DNA from 3 places in the Vibrio sp. YMD68 genome. Region 2 is predicted to be linked to each of the others. Evidence: predicted binding sites of a transcription regulator. Region 2 holds the regulator's gene; each other region holds the start of a gene.
The links. Region 2 encodes MetJ, which represses methionine synthesis genes. Its sites were predicted from a motif close to TTAGACNTNTANANGTCTAA; they were not measured.
Positions count from the first base shown of each region.

Region 1: the regulator MetJ is predicted to act here: its motif matches at 2,261-2,280, upstream of metK (methionine adenosyltransferase).
Region 3: the regulator MetJ is predicted to act here: its motif matches at 5,938-5,957, upstream of metE (5-methyltetrahydropteroyltriglutamate--homocysteine S-methyltransferase).

Region 1 is NZ_CP124614.1:338,585-346,654, forward strand. Features, by position in the region: gene QF117_RS07645 (DUF2189 domain-containing protein) at 1-750, opposite strand, end outside; gene metK (methionine adenosyltransferase) at 1,028-2,182, opposite strand; gene tkt (transketolase) at 2,525-4,522, shown strand; gene QF117_RS07660 (hypothetical protein) at 4,656-5,486, shown strand; gene QF117_RS07665 (DUF2061 domain-containing protein) at 5,552-5,935, opposite strand; gene QF117_RS07670 (universal stress protein) at 6,185-6,622, opposite strand; gene QF117_RS07675 (TRAP transporter permease) at 6,737-8,070, opposite strand, start outside.
Region 2 is NZ_CP124614.1:180,334-188,403, forward strand. Features, by position in the region: gene QF117_RS06785 (bifunctional aspartate kinase/homoserine dehydrogenase II) at 1-1,410, opposite strand, end outside; gene QF117_RS06790 (O-succinylhomoserine (thiol)-lyase) at 1,414-2,628, opposite strand; gene metJ (met regulon transcriptional regulator MetJ) at 2,905-3,225, shown strand; gene QF117_RS06800 (malic enzyme-like NAD(P)-binding protein) at 3,464-4,756, opposite strand; gene rpmE (50S ribosomal protein L31) at 5,187-5,402, opposite strand; gene priA (primosomal protein N') at 5,677-7,878, shown strand.
Region 3 is NZ_CP124614.1:1,360,766-1,368,835, forward strand. Features, by position in the region: gene QF117_RS12445 (YgiQ family radical SAM protein) at 1-847, opposite strand, end outside; gene QF117_RS12450 (EAL domain-containing protein) at 1,091-3,583, shown strand; gene QF117_RS12455 (hypothetical protein) at 3,835-4,515, shown strand; gene QF117_RS12460 (DUF4250 domain-containing protein) at 4,701-4,901, shown strand; gene QF117_RS12465 (LysR substrate-binding domain-containing protein) at 4,962-5,873, opposite strand; gene metE (5-methyltetrahydropteroyltriglutamate--homocysteine S-methyltransferase) at 6,126-8,070, shown strand, end outside.

The sequences.
Region 1 (8,070 bases), 160 kb from region 2:
GGCATACCCTAGAATAGGCATGGTGAAAAACATCCCTATACCGTAAGTGGCAAAGCCGATGAGAATCCCACCCGTAATCACTAGAGCCCAAACGATCATCGCGGGTATATTACTTTTGACGGCATTAAAACTCGAGAAAACCGCGGTCATAACATCCACTCGTTTCTCCATCATTAATGGGATAGAAAAGGCGGAAATACTGAAGATGATCACCGCAAAGACAAAACCGGCTATTGAGCCAATAATTAAAAATGGCGCAAACTCAGTTAGTGACGCTCCTTGTACTGCGGGGTAGAGAGCATGAATCAAAGCAGCAACACGCATCCAAAAAATCATAGCCACGGTGAGCAAAACGGCAAACGCCCACTGTGAAGTCGAGTTTCTAGTGATCGCTTTCATAGAGTGCATCAGGCTTGGCTGGTGGCCTTTTTCTCTTTCCCAACTGGCATCGTACATCCCGAGAGCAAGGAAAGGCCCAATCAGCATATACACAATCAAGCTAGGCATGACAACAAGGTGCGTACCTTGCCACTGTACGAGCAATACAATCCCTATAGCAGCAGCCATAAAACAGACGCCGTAGAACATACTGATGAGAGGCATTCGTATAAAATCATGAAGCCCGAGTGATAGCCAGTGAAAAGGTGCTGAAACGCTTAACTGATTACAGGGTAGAGTTCGAGCATATTCATTATCAGGAATTTTGTTATCTTTTGGTTCAAAATCTGTTGGGTTCACCGTACGAGGCATACACCCTCCTTGATCTATTCTCATGAATCGTAAATGACCTTGGTGGCCGACTGACGGTGTTGGAGTGACTCACTTGCCCGATTCTATATAAAGCGTCGATATAGAACTTCGATAACGAGCTTCGACCAAGAGAGTACATTTAACACTTTATTAACTATTGGTGTGAATAGAAAAAAACACAAATTATTTGATGAATTTTTAGCCAAAAATAAAAAGCCCCTGCAAATATGCAAGGGCTTAACGTATGTAGCGGTTAAACAGTTTATTTCATAACCGCTTATTTAATACCAGCAAAATCACGCAGCATTTCAGCTTTGTCCGTCGCTTCCCAAGGGAATTCTTCACGACCGAAGTGACCATAAGCGGCTGTTTGTTTGTAGATTGGCTGAAGAAGGTTCAGCATTTCTTGCAGACCGTATGGGCGTAAATCAAAGTTTTGGCGAACCGCTTCAACAATGATCTCTTGAGAGACTTTTTCAGTACCAAATGTTTCAACCATGATTGAAGTTGGATCTGCAACACCGATTGCGTAAGAAAGTTGAATCTCACAGCGGTCAGCCATGCCAGCAGCAACGATGTTTTTCGCAACGTAACGAGCTGCGTAAGCTGCAGAACGGTCAACTTTTGATGGATCTTTACCAGAGAATGCACCACCACCGTGACGAGCAGCACCGCCGTAGGTATCAACGATGATCTTACGACCGGTCAGACCACAGTCTCCCATTGGTCCACCGATGACAAAACGGCCGGTTGGGTTGATGAAGAAGTTCGTGTCTTTGTTGATCCACTCAGAAGGCAATACTGGCTTAATGATCTCTTCCATTACCGCTTCACGAAGGTCCGGTGTAGAGACTGAATCGCTGTGCTGAGTTGAAAGAACAACCGCATCAATACCGACAATCTTGCCCTGGTCGTACTGGAAAGTAACTTGAGATTTCGCATCAGGGCGAAGGAAATCGAGTTTGCCGCTCTTACGTACTTCCGCTTGCTTCTTAACCAGAAGGTGAGAGTAAGTAATTGGAGCAGGCATTAGAATTGGCGTTTCGTTTGTGGCGTAACCAAACATGATGCCTTGGTCGCCAGCACCTTGTTCTTTCGGGTCGGCTTTATCAACGCCTTGGTTGATGTCTGGTGATTGCTTACCGATCGTGTTGAGTACAGCACAAGAATCGGCATCAAAGCCCATGTCTGAATGGACGTAGCCAATTTCACGAACGGTTTGGCGAGTGATCTCTTCGATATCAACCCAAGCTGACGTTGTGATTTCACCGCCAACCATCACCATGCCAGTTTTTACATAAGTCTCACAGGCGACGCGGGCTTTTGGATCTTGTTCAATGATGGCATCAAGAACAGCATCAGAAATTTGATCTGCAATTTTATCTGGATGACCTTCTGAAACAGACTCAGAAGTAAATAGGTGCTTAGCCATGAGAGCTCCACTAATTTGATTGTTGATGATGAACGTTAGCATTCACCACAATAATGTTGGATAAATAATTGTAGGTGTTTCTACATCTAGACGTCCATTCTAATTTTGAACGAGTGAATTACAAGTTCTTTTTTGGATATATCATAACTAAACGTTTGCGTCTGAATATTGCTCTTTGATTCGGTGAATGTATGCCGTTGTGAAAATAGTTGTAAATTTGAGCGAAATCTCCAGTAAAACGTTTGCAGTAGCAGGGGGGCTTTGAGAGAATATGGCGCCTGAATTCAACGAATAATTCAGATCCTATAATTTTTTAAATCGCTTACGCACTCAGGAGCAGACATGCCTTCTCGTAAAGATCTAGCCAATGCAATCCGCGCACTTAGTATGGATGGTGTTCAACAAGCAAATTCAGGCCACCCTGGCGCACCTATGGGTATGGCTGACATCGCTGAAGTTCTTTGGCGTGGTCACTTGAACCACAACCCACAAAACCCAGAGTGGGCAGATCGCGACCGTTTTATTCTTTCAAACGGTCACGGTTCAATGCTGATTTACTCTCTGCTTCATCTAGCCGGTTACGAGCTTTCTATTGAAGACTTGAAAAACTTCCGCCAACTTCACTCTAAGACACCTGGTCACCCAGAGTACGGTTATGCTCCTGGTATCGAGACAACGACGGGTCCTCTAGGTCAAGGCATCACTAACGCTGTTGGTATGGCGATGGCTGAAAAAGCACTGGCGGCACAATTTAATAAAGAAGGCCACGACATCGTTGATCACTTCACCTACGCATTCATGGGTGATGGCTGTCTGATGGAAGGTATTTCTCACGAAGCCTGTTCTTTAGCGGGTACGCTTGGTCTTGGTAAGCTGGTTGCTTTCTGGGATGACAACGGTATTTCTATCGATGGTGAAGTTGAAGGTTGGTTCTCTGACGATACCCCTAAGCGTTTTGAAGCGTACGGTTGGCATGTCATTCCAGCCGTAGACGGTCACGATCCTGAAGCGATTAACGCAGCTATTGAAGCGGCTAAAGCTGAAACAGGTCGTCCGACACTTATCTGTACTAAAACTATCATTGGTTTTGGTTCGCCAAACAAAGCGGGCTCTCACGATTGTCACGGTGCACCACTTGGTCACGAAGAGATTGCAGCAGCACGTGAATTCCTTGGTTGGAATCACGGTCCTTTCGAAATCCCAGCAGATATTGCAGCAGAGTGGGATGCGAAAGAAGCAGGCGCAGCCAAAGAAGCTTCTTGGAATGCTAAGTTTGATGCTTACGCAGCAGCATACCCAGAGTTGGCGGCAGAATTTAAACGTCGAACTAACGGCGAGCTTCCAACGCAGTGGGAAGAGAAAGCAAACGCGATCATTGCTGATCTTCAAGCCAACCCAGCAAACATCGCATCACGTAAAGCCTCTCAAAATGCACTGGAAGCGTTCGGTGCTATGCTTCCTGAATTTATGGGTGGCTCTGCGGATTTAGCGCCATCTAACCTAACCATGTGGTCGGGTTCTAAGTCTCTGACGGCGGATGATTTCTCTGGTAACTACATCCACTACGGTGTACGTGAATTCGGTATGACGGCGATCATGAACGGTATCGCTCTGCACGGTGGTTTCGTACCGTACGGCGCAACGTTCCTAATGTTCATGGAATATGCTCGTAACGCGATGCGTATGGCGGCTCTGATGAAAGTTCAGAACATCCAAGTTTACACGCACGATTCTATCGGTCTTGGCGAAGATGGCCCTACTCACCAACCGGTTGAGCAGATCGCTTCTCTACGTCTGACTCCAAACATGAGCACATGGCGCCCATGTGACCAGGTTGAATCAGCCGTGGCGTGGAAACTGGCGATTGAGCGTAAAGATGGTCCTACGTCTCTAATCTTCTCTCGTCAAAACCTTGCACAGCAAGATCGTAGCGAAGAGCAAGTAGCAAACATCGCGAAGGGCGGTTACATCCTGAAAGATTGTGAAGGCAAGCCAGAGCTAATCCTTATTGCAACCGGTTCTGAAGTTGAGCTAGCGGTTAACGCGGCTGCTGAACTCACGGCTGAAGGCAAAAAGGTACGCGTAGTCTCTATGCCTGCAACTGATGCGTTCGACAAGCAAGACGCACAGTACCGTGAGTCTGTACTGCCGTCTGACGTAACAGCTCGTATCGCAGTGGAAGCTGGCATCGCTGACTTCTGGTACAAGTACGTTGGTTTCGGTGGCAAGATCATCGGTATGACAACGTTCGGCGAATCTGCACCAGCGGGTGAGCTATTCAAGATGTTTGGTTTCACGACTGAAAACGTTGTTAACACAGCAAAAGAGCTGCTGGCTTAATCGCACAGTAAGATATTTTGCTATTAAAGGCCTAGCTCGTTGCTAGGTCTTTTTTTTTGGCCGTTATTTAGCGGTTTATTTAGAACAGTGAATTCCCTATACTTTAGCAAACTTGATCTAGCGCAAACTTATTATGCACATCCCTTTAGCCGGTTTATGGCAGCTATCGCCACTGACTGACCTTTCTATCCCTCAAGATGATATTACTTTTCCAGGGCCACTCAGCGCGGTGTTGCCGAGTAACCTTTCGGAAGACGATATCTTGAAGCAGGAATGGCACCTAATGCATGATATTGACGTTGATGAAGAGATGTTGGCTAATTCAGCGGTAGATCTAGTGATATCAGGTATTGGTTATCATGCTGAAATTCGAATCAATGGAGAGGCCATTTTTGATTGTGACGACTTTCAAGAACACTATCGAAAAGATGTGCTTCCCTATCTTCAATTGGGGAGAAATCGTTTTGAAATTCTATTTCTTGAACCCGATGATGATTGGTTACTCGACGAAGAACACGATGACATCGGCAATCTAACCCCTATCGTATCGAATGACATTGAAGCTCGAATGGGGATTTGGCACACACCTTATTTAGAAGTCTTGCCAACCGTGCGTTTAGAGCGCGTGGAGACAGAACAAGTTTGCCATTTAGTGGGGGGATGTGAGTTCCTTGTACACTTACATTACGCAGTGTTCAAGCCAGGTTTACTTTCCGCTGAGATAAAATTCAATGGCATGACTTACCGTCTTCCCATTGATGTTAGAGCTTCAAAAGCGACGGCGATATTTCAACTTGATGCGCCAAAATATATTCAGCCAGGTGGAAGGTTGCTTGAGGGCGATTGTTACCAGTTAGATGTGCAACTTGAACAGGCTCAGCAAATTCACCAAATTGGATTAGTGAATGGCAGTGATGAAGGGACGACCTTGCATTATCAGCGTGAGATCCCACCTGTTTTCTAGGTGAGTTGTTTCGTTTATTGAACCTGTTTAATTGAACCGTTGAGTCCGTTCATTCATCGTCACGTTTAGTGAGCACAGTGCCATTGTGATGCATGCTTACGTTGCCATACTTTTTCATGGAAATAGTATGCACAGGTATTAAAAGCGGGCTCTACGGTTGCCATTATCCCACCGACTAACGCATCCCCCGTTAATAGATAAACCACACCAAATGCCACGTTGAAATGGACGACAGCAAAACTCATTGTTTTTATTTTTGTTGAGCGAGAAAAGCGTTGCAGTACTTGCCATTGATGCCATATTTTTTCGTGGAAATAGAAGGCAAACGTATTCACTGTAGGCTCGATCATCGCAATTAAGCTACCGATGAGAATATCGCCCGTTAAGATATAAGCGACACTAAAAGCAATAGTGAAGTGAATCGCGGCAAAGTTGAGTGTTTTTTTCATCAGTATTCTCAAATCAGTCATGGTGGGTACAGGACTATTATTGAGAATTATTATCATCAATTGAAGTGGTTATTACCTATTAGTCTCATCAGCCATTTCTATGGCAACGATCGGTGCCATTGCAGATGATCGTTATCAAAGCAAGAAGCGACAGATAAAGAAAAACGTAACCCTGGTGGAGAAGGTTACGTTTAGAGAAAATTACGACTAGATTTTTGTCGAGCTTATACCATGTAGGCGTTGTCACAATTAGCCTTGAGGCTTGATAACCATGACGTTAATTCGCGAGTTTTGTACCACTTTACTGGCGACAGAACCGAGCACTGCATGATCAAGCTTAGAGCGTTTATGGCTTGGCATAACAATGAGGTCGGCTCCCAGTTTTTCTGCGTACTCTAAGATGGTGGAATATGGCTTGCCCTCAGCGACATGTACTTTGTACACAATCTTGTCGTCAATGTGCTGTACAGCAAACTGTCTAAGTTGCTCTTTGACATCTTCCTTCATTTTTTGCGCGGCATCTTTCGGGAAATAGGTGGCCACCATCGACATATGTATCCCCGGCAATACGTTCAAAAGATGTATCTGCGCCTTTGAATGCTTAGCGTGCCAAACCGCCAATTCAACCGCTTTGTCTGAAAAGCCTTTATCATTTAAATCTACAGGAACAAGGATTTGTTTATACATTATTTTTACTCTTGATGTTTTTGGCCGATAGCCAAGCTAATCCTTTCAAATATTGGCCTTATCTCGCGGCAATCTAAAACGAAATAAGGCCATCTCATTATGTCATAACGCCCATTACGCGCTCAGCTGTTCCTTTCTAGCACGTCTTCGTTGGTTCAGTCCTAGGCCGATTAAAATCAATAGGGCAGGGACAAATACCCACTCTTTCATTGGACGATCCGCGTCTTGGACAATCCATTTAATTTCCCAATCAAAATCAATGCCTGCCGCTTCTGCTGGGCTGCCAAATTCAACCATATCAACAATCATTTGGTCATCATTTTGAGTCAGCATTAGACCCATTGAAGCAATGCGTTCTTCTGATGTCACCGCTCGATCTTCAAAAGGTAAACGCACCGTTCTTTCTAGGTAACGTCCTTCGATGTTCTCACCGGCCACTTGCATCTCAAGCTGCTGTCCAATATCGAGTTTTTCAGTAATCTCTGCAATCTCAACTCCTGGAGAGTAAACTTTAGCAGGGTATACCATATCCCACCAATAACCAGGTCTAAAGAAAGTAAAAGTTAATACGAGCAATAAAACGGTTTCCCACCATTTACTCTTAGTTAACCACCAACCTTGTGTTGCTGCTGAGAAAATCAATATCGCCACTATCGATGAGAAAATGGTTAAAGTTAAGTGCCACCAACTATCAATACCCATCAGTAACAGTTGAGTGTTGAAGACGAACATAAACGGTAAAATCGCGGTTCGTATGTCGTAGGTAAAGCCTTGAATACCTGTTCGTATTGGATCTGACTTTGCAATAGCCGCAGCTGCAAACGCTGCCAGGCCGACCGGAGGGGTATCATCGGCAAGGATACCAAAGTAGAAAACAAACAGGTGCACAGCGATCAAAGGAATAATTAGTCCGTGTGCTGCCCCTAGAGTCACGATGACCGGTGCCATAAGGGTAGAAACAACGATGTAATTCGCGGTCGTAGGTAGGCCCATTCCCAGAATCAAGCTGATAACCGCGGTGAAGAGCAACATAAGAATGATGCTACCACCTGAGATGAACTCAACAAAATCAGTCATGACAAGACCGATACCCGTCAAAGTCACTACCCCGACAACGGTTCCGGCTGCCGCCGTTGCAACACCAATACCAATCATGTTGCGCGCGCCGGATACCAAGCTCTCTGCTAAATCAACAAATCCAGCTTTTACTTGCTCAGAGACATCGCCTGACTGAGACATGATGGCCATCAGTGGACGTTGTGTGATTAAAATAAAGACCATGAACACGGTTGCCCAGAATGCAGATAGCCCCGGCGAAAATCGTTCGACAGTCAAACACCAAACCAATACGACGATAGGAAGCAGGAAATGCAGCCCTGATTTGATGGTAGGGCCAGGTTCTGGCACTTCCGTTAGTTCCGCATTCAGGTCCATTCCTTCATCGGCAT
Region 2 (8,070 bases):
AGAGAACAACTCAAGCCAACTACGGCCAATATTGCCCTTGCCGCATAACGCAATCGCGACACGTTTCTGTGCCTGGAAAAGTTGAGTATGAATCGCATTGACCAACGGTGTTATCGGCGTTTTGCGTGTTACGGCCACAAGACTTAACCCCGATTGAGATTCAGAGATGAACTCGACCGGTGAAGCTTTCAGTTGTTGGTAAAAGCCGTAACAGTGATTCGGGTTTTTCGCCACGCCCGCACCGACGGCAGCGACAAGGGAATACCCTTCTTTGAGTTTGATTTCCGCTTCTATCGCGGCATCTTGCAGGTGGCTTAAGGCACCGCTAGCAATTTCGGCGGTATAAGCAAGACGCAGTTTGTATTGATCAGGTTGAGCTTCATAGGCCAGCGGTTCAAGCTGGGCGCGTTTTAGGCTTTGTAGTACTTCGGTTTCTACGCGTTCAAAATCGTGGCTGTGAGCAAAGGAAAGCTGAATCAGCAATACTTCGTCAAGTGAGGTGATGATTTTTGCACCACGACCAGAAGCCAGTACGCGTTCAATGCGTGTTGACCCTGATTCGGCTTGATAGCTGCAACGTAAATGAAGATCCATGGTGCTTTGAGCGACAGGTTGCAAAGTACGACTGTGCAGTACGGGCGCAGCAAGCCGAGCCAGTTCACTGGCTTCATCTAATCGAAGCAGCGGCAGTAAGCAAGCATCGCTAACAATGCGGGGGTCGGCACTGTATACGCCGGCCACATCGCTCCAGATGGTCACCTGCGTGGCTTCGGCTAATGCCCCGATAACGGTGGCTGAATAGTCCGAACCATTACGGCCAAGCAGTATGGTATGGCCTTCGCTGTCTTGCGCCATAAACCCAGTGATGACGACACGATGATGTGTATGTTGAGCCAACACTTCTTTAATCAGTGGATACGAGCTGGCTCGATCGACTTCTGGCTGAGTACCTGCTTCTGCACGCAAGAAAGCACGAGCATCTTGAGCAACGGCATTCAGTGCATTTTGTGAAAGCAAAGCCGCCAGCAATCTTGCAGACCAGACTTCACCGTGACCTAAAATGGCCGCACGTTGCGCCTCTGTCAGTGGCGCGGTCAGTTCACCAAGCGTACTAAATTCATCGCTGAGTTGAGCAATTAAACTGTGTTGTGCATCACCCGTAAGAAGGGCGTTAATCAGATCAACTTGAAACTGCCTTAGCGCCTGTAATTCTTCGTGTGCGAGTCGACCGTCTTTGGAAAGCGCATCCACAAACGCGATTAATCGGTTGGTGGTTTTGCCTGCCGCCGAGACGACCACCAGATCTTCAGAACCTGAATACTCTTTGAGAATATTGACGACGCGACGGTAACATTCAGGATCCGCGAGGCTGCTTCCACCAAATTTGTGCAGTTGACGTGAAATGGTCATGAATTACGCCTCTTTCTCTGAAGGGGGTGTATTTTGAGAATCCGCGGCATCGCCAGTAAAGTCGGCGGCTTTTTGAAAGGCTTGCTTGAGGTCATCGATCAGATCATCGGCATCTTCTAGACCAACCGAGAGGCGAAGAAGTTGCTGAGAAATGCCAGCTTCAGCAAGCGCTGCTTCCCCCATGGCTCTGTGGGTCATGGAGGCGGGGTGACAAATCAAGCTCTCAACACCGCCAAGCGACTCTGCCAGTGAAAACAGTTCGAGTTGTTCAACAAAGAACTTTAATTGCTCAAAGGTTCCGCCAAACTCAAAGCTCAGCATAGAACCAAAGCCTAACTGTTGTTTTTTGGCAATCTCATGGCCCGGGTGGCTTTCTAGGCTCGGGTGATAAATGGTTTTCACTAAAGGTTGACGTTGAAGTTCGACTAAAATGGTTTGCGAGCTTTCTTCGTGCACACGCATGCGCGCGCCCAATGTACGAATGCCGCGTAACGTCATGTAGCTATCAAAAGGCGTACCTGTAGCGCCAATGCAGTTGCCCCACCATCCGAGTTCTTCCGCATGCTCTTCGGTTTTGGTGATCACAACGCCACCAATCACATCGGAGTGACCATTGATGTATTTGGTGGTTGAGTGAATAACAAAGTCAGCGCCAAGCTCTAAAGGCTTTTGGAACACCGGAGTTAAAAAGGTATTGTCGACCGCGACTAATGCCCCGACTTGTTTGGCTTTTTGGCATGTTTTCTCAATGTCGACCACACGTACTAAAGGATTTGATGGGGTTTCAATCAGAATCAGTTTTGGTTTTTTAGCAATGGCCGCGTCAAAGGCTTTGGTATCCGATTGATCAACAAATTCCACCTTGAAGTCACCTTTAAGGCTTCGCGTATTAAACAGGCGGTAAGTGCCACCATAGCAATCGTGTGGAGCAACGATAAGATCATCTGGCCCCAAAAATGTTGATACCCAAAGGTTAAGTGCAGACGTTCCACAGTTTGTGACCACCGCGCCTTTTCCTGATTCTAGCTCAAACAAGGCGGTTTCAAGCAACCCGCGATTTGGGTTTCCAGAACGTGTGTAATCGTATTTAGGCACTTCGCCAAATGCAGGGAAGCCGTAATTGGTTGAGAGATAAATAGGTGGCACCACAGCGTGATGTTGCGTATCTGACTCGATTCCCGTACGAACTGCGATTGTTGCTGGTTTGCGGGTGCTCATAAATCCTTCCTTTGTGTATGGCTATGCTTTTTGACGCTGCTATAATGACTCTTAAAGGGCAATACGGCTATACCTAGTTAGTTAGATGGATAGACCTAGGTATATGGATAGTTTCAGGTTGCTATAAGTTATTCCCTTCCTTATTTTTGACACTTTACTTATCAAAAATGAAGACGTCAACACTTCTAGACGTCTATATGTCTTTGCTTATAGACTTAAATCCGGCTAAAATTGCCCCTCAACTTAAATACCCTATGATAATAACGAAGGTGCGCAATGGCAGATTGGAATGGTGAATACATTAGTCCATACGCGGAACACGGCAAAAAAAGCGAACAAGTAAAGAAAATCACAGTATCGATTCCGCTAAAAGTACTGAAGGTATTGACCGATGAACGTACGCGTCGTCAGATAAATAACCTACGCCATGCGACCAACAGTGAATTACTGTGTGAAGCTTTTCTTCATGCTTATACTGGTCAACCGTTACCGACGGATGAAGATTTACGAAAAGATCGCCCAGATGATATTCCGGCAGAAGTGAAAGCACTGATGACGGCAATGGGGATTGAATTTGAAGCCTACGATCAAGAATAAAAAGGGCTCAGCTAGCTATTATTTCATTGGCTAAGCGTTACGCGAATAGTGTCGTTAGCGCAGTTAGGCTATCGCTTGTTGTACCGACATTTTAAAATGGTACAGAAACAAAAAAACCGCAGTGACTTTATAAAAAGGCTGCGGTTTTTTAATGCTTGGAATACCGTTAGCAAAGAGCGTCGATTACGACGCCATATAATTGCCTAGCATCTAGCATCTAGCATCTAGCATCTAGCATCTAGCTTTCTAGCATGTAATTTTCTGGCATGTCGATTCGAGCTACTCCAGATTCAACCGCAGCCACTGCCACCGCTTTTGCTACGCGAGGCAACAAACGTGGATCCATCGGTTTTGGAATGATGTAGCTTGACCCGAACTCAAGGCTATCAACACCTGCGGCTTTTAATACCTCGGCAGGCACGGGCTCTTTAGCCAGTTCTCGGATAGCTTTCACCGCGGCTAATTTCATTGAATCATTGATTTCGCTTGCACGTACATCAAGAGCGCCACGGAAGATGAACGGGAAACACAGAACGTTATTGACCTGATTTGGGTAGTCACTGCGACCAGTACCCATAATGAGGTCGCTACGAACCTCATGGGCAAGTTCAGGTTTGATTTCTGGATCTGGGTTGGAACAGGCGAACACGATCGGCTTATCAGCCATCAGTTTTAGCGCTTCAGGTGGCAGCAAGTTTGGCCCTGATACGCCTAAGAATAAATCAGCACCTTCAATCACATCTTCAAGGGTGCGCTTATCGGTATTGTTGGCAAACAGCTGTTTGTATTCGTTTAAGTCATCACGACGTGTGTGAATCACACCTTTACGGTCAAGCATGTAGATCTTTTCGCGCATGGCACCACACTTGATCAACAGTTCCATACACGCCACCGCTGCTGCGCCCGCACCCAGACAAACAATGGTAGCCTCTTCCAACTTTTTGTCTTGCAGTTCAATTGCATTCAGCATGCCCGCTGCGGTAACAATGGCGGTACCGTGCTGGTCATCGTGGAAAACAGGCACATCACAACGCTCAATCAGGCGACGTTCAATTTCAAAACAATCCGGTGCTTTAATGTCTTCTAAATTGATGCCACCAAAGGTATCGGCAATGTTAGCAACGGTATCGACAAACTCGTCAATGGTGCGGTGTTTCACTTCGATATCAATAGAATCTAAGCCAGCAAAGCGTTTGAACAACAGCGCTTTGCCTTCCATAACCGGTTTTGAGGCGATTGGCCCTAAGTTACCTAAACCCAAAATTGCGGTACCGTTAGAAATGACTGCAACCATGTTTCCTTTCGCGGTGTACTTGTAAACATTGTCTACGTTCTGCGCGATTTCGCGAACAGGCTCTGCAACACCAGGGCTATAAGCCAGTGCCAGATCTTCCGCTGAATTAGCGGGCGTTGTGAGTGCAACGGCAATTTTACCTGGGTTCGGGAATTGATGGTAATCAAGAGCTTGTTGACGGAAGGCTTCTTGTGCAGATAACTCAGCAGAGTTTTCTTGACGGTTGTCATCGGACATAGGGTTAGGTACTCATCGAAAATGTGGCCATAGGGGGAGACCATTCTAGAGTATGTAAGTCAACCTGCCTAGGTCAGAATGCGAGTCATATCATTAATAGTTATGAATGGACTACTGATAAGACCAGATCTGGGCTCACTGAGTTTATTTAAGATAAAGAGGATGAGAGGAGTAAAATAGGAAGACAAGAAGGGAAGTGAATAAGAAGAGGAAAAGCTAGGATGAGAAGAGGAAGACAATAAAGAAAAAGATAGGAAGAGGGGGGGAGTATAGGAAGAAAAGAAGGGAAACGAATAAAGAAAAGGAAAAGCTAGGATGAGAAGAGGAAGACAATAATGAAAAAGATAGGAAGAGGCGATGAGATTAGAACCACAGACACAAAAAAGGACGCCTGAGCGTCCTTTTTCTTAATTAGGTATAGCGCGAGCTATTACTTGCTTGAAAGAGCACCGAAACGCTTGTTGAATTTATCAACACGGCCACCAGTATCAACGATACGTTGCTTACCAGTGTAGAACGGGTGACATTTGTCACATACGTCTAGGTGGATAGTTTCTTTAGTTAGCGTTGAGTTGAACTCAAACGAGTTGCCGCAAGAACAAGTTGCTGTCGCTGCTTTGTATTCTGGGTGGATTCCAGCTTTCATGGGATAACCTCAATTTAGGCCGTGTCGCTATCCGATGCTATGCCGGACACCACACGTAGTTAATAAAACAGTATGGATAACACTCTCTTCCTGGCGGGTCGTGATGACCAATGCCCTATCAGAAAGCCCTATCACTAAGGCGCAGTATAGTAATGAATACTTGCGTGAGGATCAACAGGTTTGCTAACTATTTAGCCACTTTTTTAGCTTCCCTCTTTACTAAGCGATCATTTAGACTGTGTTTTCTTGTTGCCGTTAAAAGTTGCCAATCACTATGCGCCCATCCATCGCTCGAGTTGCTCTGCCTGTTCCTCTGGATAAGCAATTTGATTATCTCATTCCAAATCATCTATTTCCGGTGATTGGTGGGCGAGTCAGTGTGCCTTTTGGCCCTCGAAGTCAGATCGGGATCGTGACGGCGATGGTGAGTGAATCTGAGTTTGAAATATCGAAGCTTAAACCCATTTACAAAGTGTTGGATTCAGAACCTGTCTGGCCAGAAAAACTGTATGGTTTACTTCATTGGTGCAGTCAGTTCTACCAATACCCGCTTGGCGATACCTTTGCAAACGCCTTGCCCAGCGCTCTTAAAAAAGGCAAACCAGCCGACTTTACGGCCCAAGTAGAATGGCAGTTAACCCCAGCAGGTAAAGATCAGTTGATGCAGGGATTTGGTCGAGCCGTAAAGCAAGCCACGGTAATGAAGATGCTCGAGCATGGGCCGTTATCTCATCAGTCCTTTATTGACCAAGATATTACCAGCAGTGTTTTAAAAACGCTGCAAGATAAGGGATGGATCGAGAGCCACGAGATCAAACCCAAACAGAAGCCATGGCCGCGAGACGTAGAAGCGAACGTTGATAAGCCCAAACTCAACGAAGAGCAGGCGATAGCGATTGCAACGGTGAACAACAATCCGGGTTTTGGCTGTTATTTACTGGAAGGCGTGACGGGTTCGGGTAAAACCGAGGTTTATCTGAACATGATCAAACCAGTCCTAGAGAAAAAACGCCAGGCACTTGTGTTGGTGCCTGAAATCGGGCTGACGCCACAGACCATTAATCGTTTTAAAAAGCGATTTAATGTCCCAGTGGCGGTGATGCACTCTGGACTCAATGACACTGAGCGACTCAATGCCTGGTTATCCGCGCGTGATAATATCGCGGGCATCATTATTGGCACTCGTTCTGCGCTGCTCACCCCCTTTGCTGATCTCGGCATTATCATTGTGGATGAAGAGCATGACGGATCTTATAAGCAGCAAGACTCGTTAAGATACCATGCTCGTGATGTTGCGGTAATGCGAGCTAATAAAGAACAAATACCCATCATACTGGGTTCTGCGACTCCTGCATTTGAAACACTGCACAATGCTCAAACTGGCAAGTACCACCACTTAACACTCACCCAAAGAGCCGGTGTCGCTAAGCCTGCTACGCACAGCGTGTTAGATATTAAAGGGTTGTATCTCGAAGGTGGATTGTCAGCGCCATTGATCGCTCAAATGAGACGCCACTTGAACGCGGGCAACCAGGTGATGCTGTTTCTCAATCGTCGTGGATTCTCTCCGGCTTTAATGTGCCATGAATGTGGCTGGATTGCAGAGTGTCAACGTTGTGATGCTTATTACACCTTCCATCAACATAGCCGAGAAGTGCGTTGCCACCATTGCGGATCTCAGCAAGCGGTGATTCATCAATGCCATGGATGTGGTTCAACCAACTTAGTGACCGTTGGTGTCGGGACCGAGCAGTTAGAAAGCCAGCTCCTGGAATTGTTTCCCGAATTCAAAACCGTACGAATCGATCGAGACAGCACACGCCGAAAAGGCAGTTTAGAGAGCGCATTGGAATCCATTCGTCGTGGTGAGTATCAAATCTTAATTGGCACGCAGATGCTGGCCAAAGGGCATCACTTTCCGGATGTGACCTTAGTGGCGCTATTGGATGTGGATGGATCTTTGTACAGCAGCGATTTTCGAGCATCGGAACGGCTGGCTCAGTTATTCATTCAGGTTGCCGGGCGTGCTGGAAGAGCAAGTAAGCCCGGTGAAGTGATCTTACAAAGCCATCACCCCGAGCACGCATTACTGCAAGCTTTACTCCATCAAAGCTATGGGCACTTCGCGAAAACCGCGCTTCAAGAGCGCAAGTTGGCGCAACTTCCTCCCTACAGTTATTTAACCCTATTTAGAGCGGAAGCGAATGATAATCAGCTTGTCGAAGACTTTCTTCGTCAAGTTCGTCATACACTCGAAGCGCATCCTCTGTTTGATGAATACTGCATGGTTCTTGGCCCGGTGCCAGCACCACTGGCTAAAAGAGCAGGGAAGTATCGTTGGCAATTGTTATTACAAACGGAAGCGCGTTCGTTAATGCAGAAGCTTCTGATGAGCGCCAAACCTGCGATAAACCTGTTACCTATCGCGAAAAAAGTCCGTTGGTCGATTGATATCGAACCGCAAGATCTCAGTTAAACCGAAGGTATGTGAGCGAATCTGGATAAAGTACAAACAAGGGATTTGTGAGCGACTTCACGCTAGTTGTGCAAAATGTGTTAATCTCACCGTAACTTTATGTTTAGAAATGAATAAACTATCAGAACATAGAAAAACAAGAGTGAACGACAGTTCGCCAGATTAACTTTAATAATACGCAATGCAGCGTGG
Region 3 (8,070 bases), 1.2 Mb from region 2:
CCGCGGTTGTTTTTGCATCGTGACGAGAAGGACGAACAGTAATGGGTTGCGCTTTGGGTTCTTCGTCTTTTTTCGTCTCGCACTGTGTTTCTATTTCGTACGGATTAACGGGAACGTAAGCTTTATTAGGTTTCTCAATTCGAGACGAATCGATGATTTTGAAATGATCTGGTGCGGCCGCTAGGTTCACGGCTGTGCCACGAATATTGGTCATTGTCGACATCTCTTCACCATCAGCAAGACGGTGAGCGACTTCCACTAAGGCTCGTTCAGCGTTACCAAACAGGAGAATATCGGCCTTTGCATCAAATAAAACGGAGCGACGCACTTTATCTGACCAATAATCGTAATGGGCGACACGGCGCAAACTGGCTTCAATACCACCAAGAACAATAGGAGTGCCTTTGTAGGCTTCACGACAGCGCTGAGAGTAAACTAAAGTAGCTCGGTCAGGTCGTTTACCCCCTTCATTATTTGGCGTATAGGCGTCATCGTGACGAAGTTTACGGTCAGACGTGTATCGATTAATCATTGAATCCATATTGCCGGCCGTAATACCAAAAAACAGATTCGGTTTACCGAGTGCCATGAACGCATCTTTATTGTTCCAAGCGGGTTGGGCAATAATACCGACGCGAAACCCTTGGGCTTCTAGTAATCGGCCAATAATCGCCATACCAAAGCTAGGGTGGTCAACGTACGCATCTCCGGTAACGATGATAATGTCACAGCTATCCCAACCAAGCATATCCATCTCTTTTCTACTGGTAGGAAGAAAAGGAGCCGTTCCAAAACATTCGGCCCAGTACTTTTTGTGTTCAAAGATTGGTGTGATTTTGCTGTGCATATTTTGACCTCTAGAATTGCGAGGGCGAAGTATAGCGAGTTGTTGACTGAGTAGCTAGTTTCGTTGCAATGAAGTGGAAATAATAGGCAAGAATGAAGAAAACAATCCCAATTAAACCGCGAGCGATCTATAGTTTCAACTATATTCATAATAGTGACTTAACGAGTTTTCTATAAATAGGTTCTCTATAAAATGAGTCGAGCACCTTTAACCAAATCAGATGCAACAAACGAGAGTATATCTATGGTTCAAAATAAGAGTACGCTGGATAGTGAAGTGCCAGATGTTGGAGTACTCGAGACGAATTCTGTATTCGATGCCTCTGCCGTGTATGAGTGGTATTTGAATTTAGATAAGCGAGAGTTTGACTTTGATAAAAAAGAACTTGAAGGCTTGCTCAATGCGTCGAATTCAATTTCGTCAATGGACGATATTTTAGAGTATATGCCAGGAACACAGAGACGTGACTTGAAAGATGCACTGGTGCGAGTGCTTAAAACTGGAGTGAGCGAATACGTCAATTGCACTCTGATGCCCAAAGGAACGGGTTTCATTCAGGTTGAAGTGTACATGGAGAAGCCTGAGAAAAACGCGATCAGTGGGACATTTCGCCCTTTGATTGGCTTAACGTCAATGGATGATTTGTGTGAGGTATTCCAGATCCTGTTCGAGAACACGCATCATGGCATCGTCGTCACAGACAGTGAGACTCGAATCTTGACGTGCAATCGCTATTTTGAGCAGTTAAAAGGGTTTAAGCGAAATGAAATGCTGGGATTAAAAGCCAATATATTTAATGCAGGCAAATATCCCGACGAATTTTACCAAGATATGTGGCGAGACATTCACGAAAAAGGCTCTTGGGGCGGCAGTATTTTAAGCCGTACAGCTGCAGGTTTGACAGTTCCTCAAGATCTCACCATCCAAAAGGTCACCTTTAGTAATAATAAAGTCTATTACCTCGGGATCGTCGTCGATTTATCGAATCAATTGTATCGAATTGCAGATAAAGGATTAGGAGGGGTTGAGCTTTTAACTCAACTGCCGACTAAAGATCGGTTTGTTAAACTGCTAGAAGAGCTGTGTTCTTCGAATACGATCGATAGCCGAAAAGTGGTGATTGCGTTGCAGCCGAGTTTTGGTGAGGAGAATATTTTGGAAAATAGGCAGTTGTTTTCCGATATGTTGTCTCGCAGCCGTTACAGCAGTTTGGCGGGATACCTTTCAAATGGTGTCTTTGTTGTTTGCGTCGAAAGCCCATCACAGAAAAAAATCAGCCCACAACGTGCATTGATGAAATCGATTAGCCAGTTTTTCCAAGAAGTTAAATTGGAAGGCGAACAAAACATACATGAATACGTGGTTAGCGGACGAATTGGGGTATCCATTATTGGTTATGATACCGATGTCCCGAAACGAGCCATTTCTCATGCGATGCAAGCGATGATGGATAGCAAGCCTAGCGGTCAAACGAGCATTTCGTTCTACCACAGCAAAACTCATAAAGAGCTGGAAAGAAAAAAAATACTCGAAGAGATTGTTCGAGAATCGATAGCGAACCATAAACTTCATGTACATTATCAACCCATTATTGACACCAACACATGGCAGATAGCCAAGTTTGAAGCATTGTGTCGCTTCGCCCCTGTACTGAATTTGGAATTTACGACTCAAGAAATGATCAATATTGCCGAAGATCTCGAACTGGTTCCGCAGCTGGATTGCACAGTTGGAAAGATTGCTTTAGGTGATTTTAGTAAAATCCGAGCCGTATGTGGTGATAACGTAGGATTGACGATTAACCGTTCACTTAATACAAACTTGGGAACAGAGCAGGTATTGAAAGAAACATCGCAGATGCTTGAGCATTACGCTGATAGTTTTGAATCAATAACCATTGAGCTCACTGAAAGTGCCTATTTTGAGAGTAGCCCGAGTCAGGGTAAGGCTTTGCAAGCGCTTCGCGAAAGCGGTGTGCAAATCGCTATTGATGATTTCGGCACAGGGTATTCTTCATTTAACTACTTGCGCGAGCGGCATTTTGACATTCTGAAAATCGATCGCGAGTTTGTTCGTGAGATAACAAAAGGGTCAGGACAGTACCACATTGTTAAAATGATTACTGATCTCTCACATACCCTGGGCATTAAGGTGGTGGCAGAGGGGGTGGAAACCTTAGGGGAGCTAAGTGTGCTAAAAGCTCTAGGGGTTGACTATATGCAGGGCTATCTGTTTTCTAAACCGGTTGCGATCGAGAACATTGCTTATGCGCTCGATTATCAAGTGGCGTTAGCGTCTGAGTTAGAAGGCTTTAGAAACACACATCAAAAGCTGACGTTACTCAAGTTGGCGACAAATGTTGGAACGTTAGACCCAAGTACACCACTTGTTGAGGTTAATGAAAGGCTTCAAAGCTCTCCGTCGTTAACCTTTCCCGTTATTGTGAACAAGAAATGCGTGGGTTTGGTATCGAAAGTTGAGGTGAATTTACACCTCACACCTCAAATGGGGACGGAATTAGAGAGTAACCGAGAAGCCGCCATTTGGAATCGCCCAGTGAACCAGTTAATGAAAACTGGATTTTCAAGGTTGGATTACCGTTTGTCTCTTTTAGATTTAGAACGCTATATTGAAGAACAATTGCCATTCCCGTGGGTGCTAGTGGATGAACAGGGGGTCTACAAAGGGATTTTAGAGTTGGAAGCTGCAATGAACTATCTACTACAGAAACATTGACCAATGCACTCTGACCCATTCACATTGAACTATTTACCACATAGAACTACTTACCACATAGAACGATTCATATTGTGGCCTGCAAACTATCATCAGCAGACATAGCTTCCTTTTACTTGTATGAGCGTAGATTTGATATCACAAATTCGGTATCAAGAGCGGTTCGTGGAGGATTGCAGTTAGTGAATGGGTTTAGGTCTGTTATTATCCTCTGCTAATTATTGATACTTCGATTTTTAACAGTGGATATTATGGTCAATCACTTGATTTCTCTTTTTCCAGCGATGCTTCTTGGGGCACAACTGGTACTGACTCTCATTTTAGTCAAAGGCGATATTTGCCCTGGGCAGCGTGGGCGTATTCATAAAATGCTACCAGCGATAGGGGTCCTATGGTTAGCGACGGCTTCTTTGAAAATCGAAGCATTTATGGTGGTTTTTGCGATATTCTATTTTTACTCTCGCGTTCAAACGGGCAAAACACGTGATGCTGGCCCCATCTGGTTGCTATTTCTCGCGAATGGTTTTGCCTTGTCGTTTGTGGGTATTCAAATTATTCAGCAATTGAGTGTGCCTCAATCATTTACTTACTTTGTTCTGATCTTTTTGCTTGGTGCAAGTTTCTCACACTTATTATTGACCATTGCTCGAACACGTTTACAAGCGTTCCATCGAATCTTACCTGTGACCGTAGTGATTGCTGCAATGATGTTCACCGGGTGTGTCCTAGCGAGTATTTATCAGTTCGATGAGTCGCAGTTGGAGCGAATATTGATACCGCTAGTGATTAGTTTTTTATCTGTGTTACTGGGGGTAGTGGTTTCGTGTTGGCATTTATTGGCGACTCGCGCACCAGAAAAAATTCAGATAGGTCTGGGATTGCTGTTATTGTTATGCTCCGCGACCATTTCATCTCAAGTCATGGTGATTTAGAAGAGGATCACTTTTTAACTAAGAAATCACAGCGACACTATGAATAGCAACTATGCTTTGAGTAAGGTATGCGCTTTGAGTAAGGTATGCGCTTTAAGTAAAGCCTGAATTGGTAAACGTTTACCCCTTACTTTTTATCTCTTTACCCCTGAGAAGTTTAACTCTTGCAATAAAGGAGAATAGTGATGGATTTTAGTAATATTACTCGTCTCGATAACGCCATCCTTCTGGGTATCGTTAATGAAAAGCTGCGTCTAGAATGTGACAGCTTTGACGAATTGGTCAGCACGTATGAAATGGATGTTGAAAGCCTGATTGGAAAACTGGATGTATTAGGTTATCAATATGATCCATTGACCAATCAGTTTAAAGCATACCAACGCTAAGAGCATTTCCTTGTTTGAAGGGAAATGCATAAATAAACAATGACATATCAGCCATTTCCCTTAAGCCATCTTGATCCCATCAAGGTGGCTTTTGCATTGAAGTTTGGCGGTCGAAAAGAAGGCTTGTAAGTAGCGCTTATCTTTCTCGGAATTTCGCGTGGCGGCAAACAGTCTGCGCCACAGGCCTTTGCCTAGAGGTTTACTGCTGATTAACCCTTGCCTAGAAAACTCGCTAATTGCCCAATTGGGTAGAGCAGCAACTCCTAGCCCAGCGGACACCATTTGAACCAGCATCAAGGTGTTATCGGCTTGCTTCCATTTCTGAGGCTCGACGCCTGCCGGTTGCAAAAAGTGTTTTACGATATCAAGGCGCTGTTTCTGCACCGGGTAAGAGAGCATGGTTTGATCGCTGATATCTTCTGGTTCGACACACACCTTTGTTGAGAACGGATGAGTGGTTGAGGTGATAAGACGCATTTCAAAATCAAACAAGGGTTCATAGTGGACTTCAGATCGGGGTTGAATGTCTGAGGTGATGACAAGATCAAGTTCACCAGCCACTAAAGCAGGCAAGGGCTCAAATCCAAATCCCGATGAAAAATCAAGGGCTACACTTGGCCAAGCGAGTTGATATTCTTTGAGAGCAGGCATAAGCCACTGAAAACAGGAATGGCATTCGATGGCCATGTGTAACCGTCCATTCACATCTTCTTTCAAACTGGCAATTTCATTTTCTGCTTGAGCGAGTTTCGGCAGTACCTCATTGGCCACTTTAAGTAAAATTTCACCTTCGGACGTGAATTTCACCGGTCGCGTCTTACGCAAGAAGAGCTGCCCACCGATTCTGGATTCGAGATCTTTTATTTGATGAGACAACGCCGATTGAGTCAGGTGTAGAGCGGTGGCGGTGGCGGTTAATGACCCCGTCTCTCTTAATGAGGTCAGAGTGCGTAAATGTTTTAGCTCAATCATGAGTTCCTCTCATCTTCCTTGAAGTTTCATTAGCTTCTCTAATCTACCTATTATAATTGGATGTGTAAACATCTAGATGGCTATTTGCCTGGGTGTTCATGAATATTATTAATAAACAAGGTGAATAAATGGAGATTGTTCATATTGATGAAAAACGAGATAGTTTGGCCATCTAGAGCTCTTTATTAGTCATTGACTAACGAGCTTAAGAATTATTGGCGCAGAACCAAAATCATCAGAAGGACTAGGGAAATGACAGCAGCAACCATAACAACACATATATTAGGCTACCCACGTATTGGCGAAAAAAGAGAGCTAAAATTTGCATTGGAACAATACTGGCGTGGTGAAATAGATCAAAAAGCACTCAAAGAGGTAGGGTCGACCCTTCGTAATAAGCATTGGCAGTTGCAGGATGAGGCAAAGCTGAGCTTTACGACCGCAGGGGATTTTGCATGGTATGACCATGTGTTAACGACAACACTGTTATTGGGTCATACACCAAAGCGTCATAGCGATGGCTTCCCCGATTTAGACACAGTATTTAAAGTCGGTCGTGGTCAATCCCAAGCGAGTTGTGGGTGCAGCAGTGCGGAAGAGAGTGACGGCAACGCTGCTTCAGACATGACCAAGTGGTTCAACACCAATTACCACTATATCGTTCCAGAATTCAGCCAAAATGATAGTTTTGAAGTCAGTTGGCCGCAACTATTCGAAGAAGTGAATGAAGCAATGAAAGCGGGGCATAAAGTCAAACCCGTTTTGCTTGGTCCACTGAGTTATCTTTATTTAGGAAAAGAAGTCGAGCAAGATTTTGATCGTCTGACATTGCTTCCGCGTTTATTGACGGCTTACCAAGCCATTCTCTCAAAACTGGCGAGCTTAGGTGTGGAATGGGTTCAAATTGACGAACCTATTTTGTCCTTAGAGCTGGAAGAGAAGTGGCTTGATTCATTCAAACTTGCATACCAAGTAATTCAAAGTGATGTGAAGTTGCTACTTACGACGTATTTTGATTCAGTAGTAGATACGATTGACAAGATTGTTGAACTATCAGTCCAAGGCTTACACATCGACTTAGCTGCTGCCCCAGATCAATTAGACCTTGTTGTTTCAAAACTTCCTCAAGACTGGATATTGTCTGCAGGTGTAATTAATGGTCGAAATGTTTGGCGCGCCGATTTAAGCACTTGGGTTGAACGCTTGAAACCTGTGAAAGACAAACTGGCTGAACGGTTATGGATTGGCACATCGTGTTCATTACTGCATAGCCCTGTGGATCTGGATTTAGAAGCGGAGTTAAGTGAAGAAGTGAAGTCTTGGTTTGCTTTTGCTAAACAAAAAGTTGAAGAGGTTGCGTTACTCGCGGCGGCTATCGATGGTGATGGTAGAGCGATTTTAGCGTGTGAGGAATACAGCCACCCCATTGCTGCAAGACTCTCGTCAAGCCAGGTGAATAAGCCGCAAGTTGAAGCGCGTATTAACAGTATTACCAAAGCACTATCTGAGCGGAGCGAGCAATATGTGACACGCGCTAAACATCAATCAACGGCACTTGGGTTACCTTTATTGCCGACAACAACGATTGGTTCGTTTCCTCAAACGGGTGAAATTCGAGCTCAGCGAAGTGCATATAAGCAAGGTCTTTTAACCGAATCCCAATATAATGAAGCGTTAAAAGGGCATATTGCCGATGCCGTGAAACGTCAAGAAGCCCTAGATTTGGACGTACTGGTGCACGGTGAAGCCGAACGTAATGACATGGTGGAATATTTCGCAGAGAACCTTTCTGGTTTTCAAACGACTCAATTTGGTTGGGTACAAAGCTATGGGTCACGCTGTGTGAAACCGGCGATTGTTGTTGCTGATATTGAGCGTGAAAAGCCAATCAGCGTAGATTGGACCACCTATGCACAATCTCTGACTTCTAAGCAAATGAAAGGCATGCTGACAGGCCCAGTAACGATACTGTGTTGGACGTTCCCTCGAGAAGATATCTCCCGTAAAAAAATTGCTCAACAGCTTGCTTTTGCTCTCCGAGATGAAGTGTCTGATTTGCAGGATTCAGGTATTAATATCATTCAAATAGATGAGCCCGCGATTCGAGAGGGCTTGCCGCTAAAAAAGAGAGATCATAAGCAGTACTTGGAGTGGGCGGTGGATGCATTTAAGATTTCAGCGGCCAGTGCGAGACCAG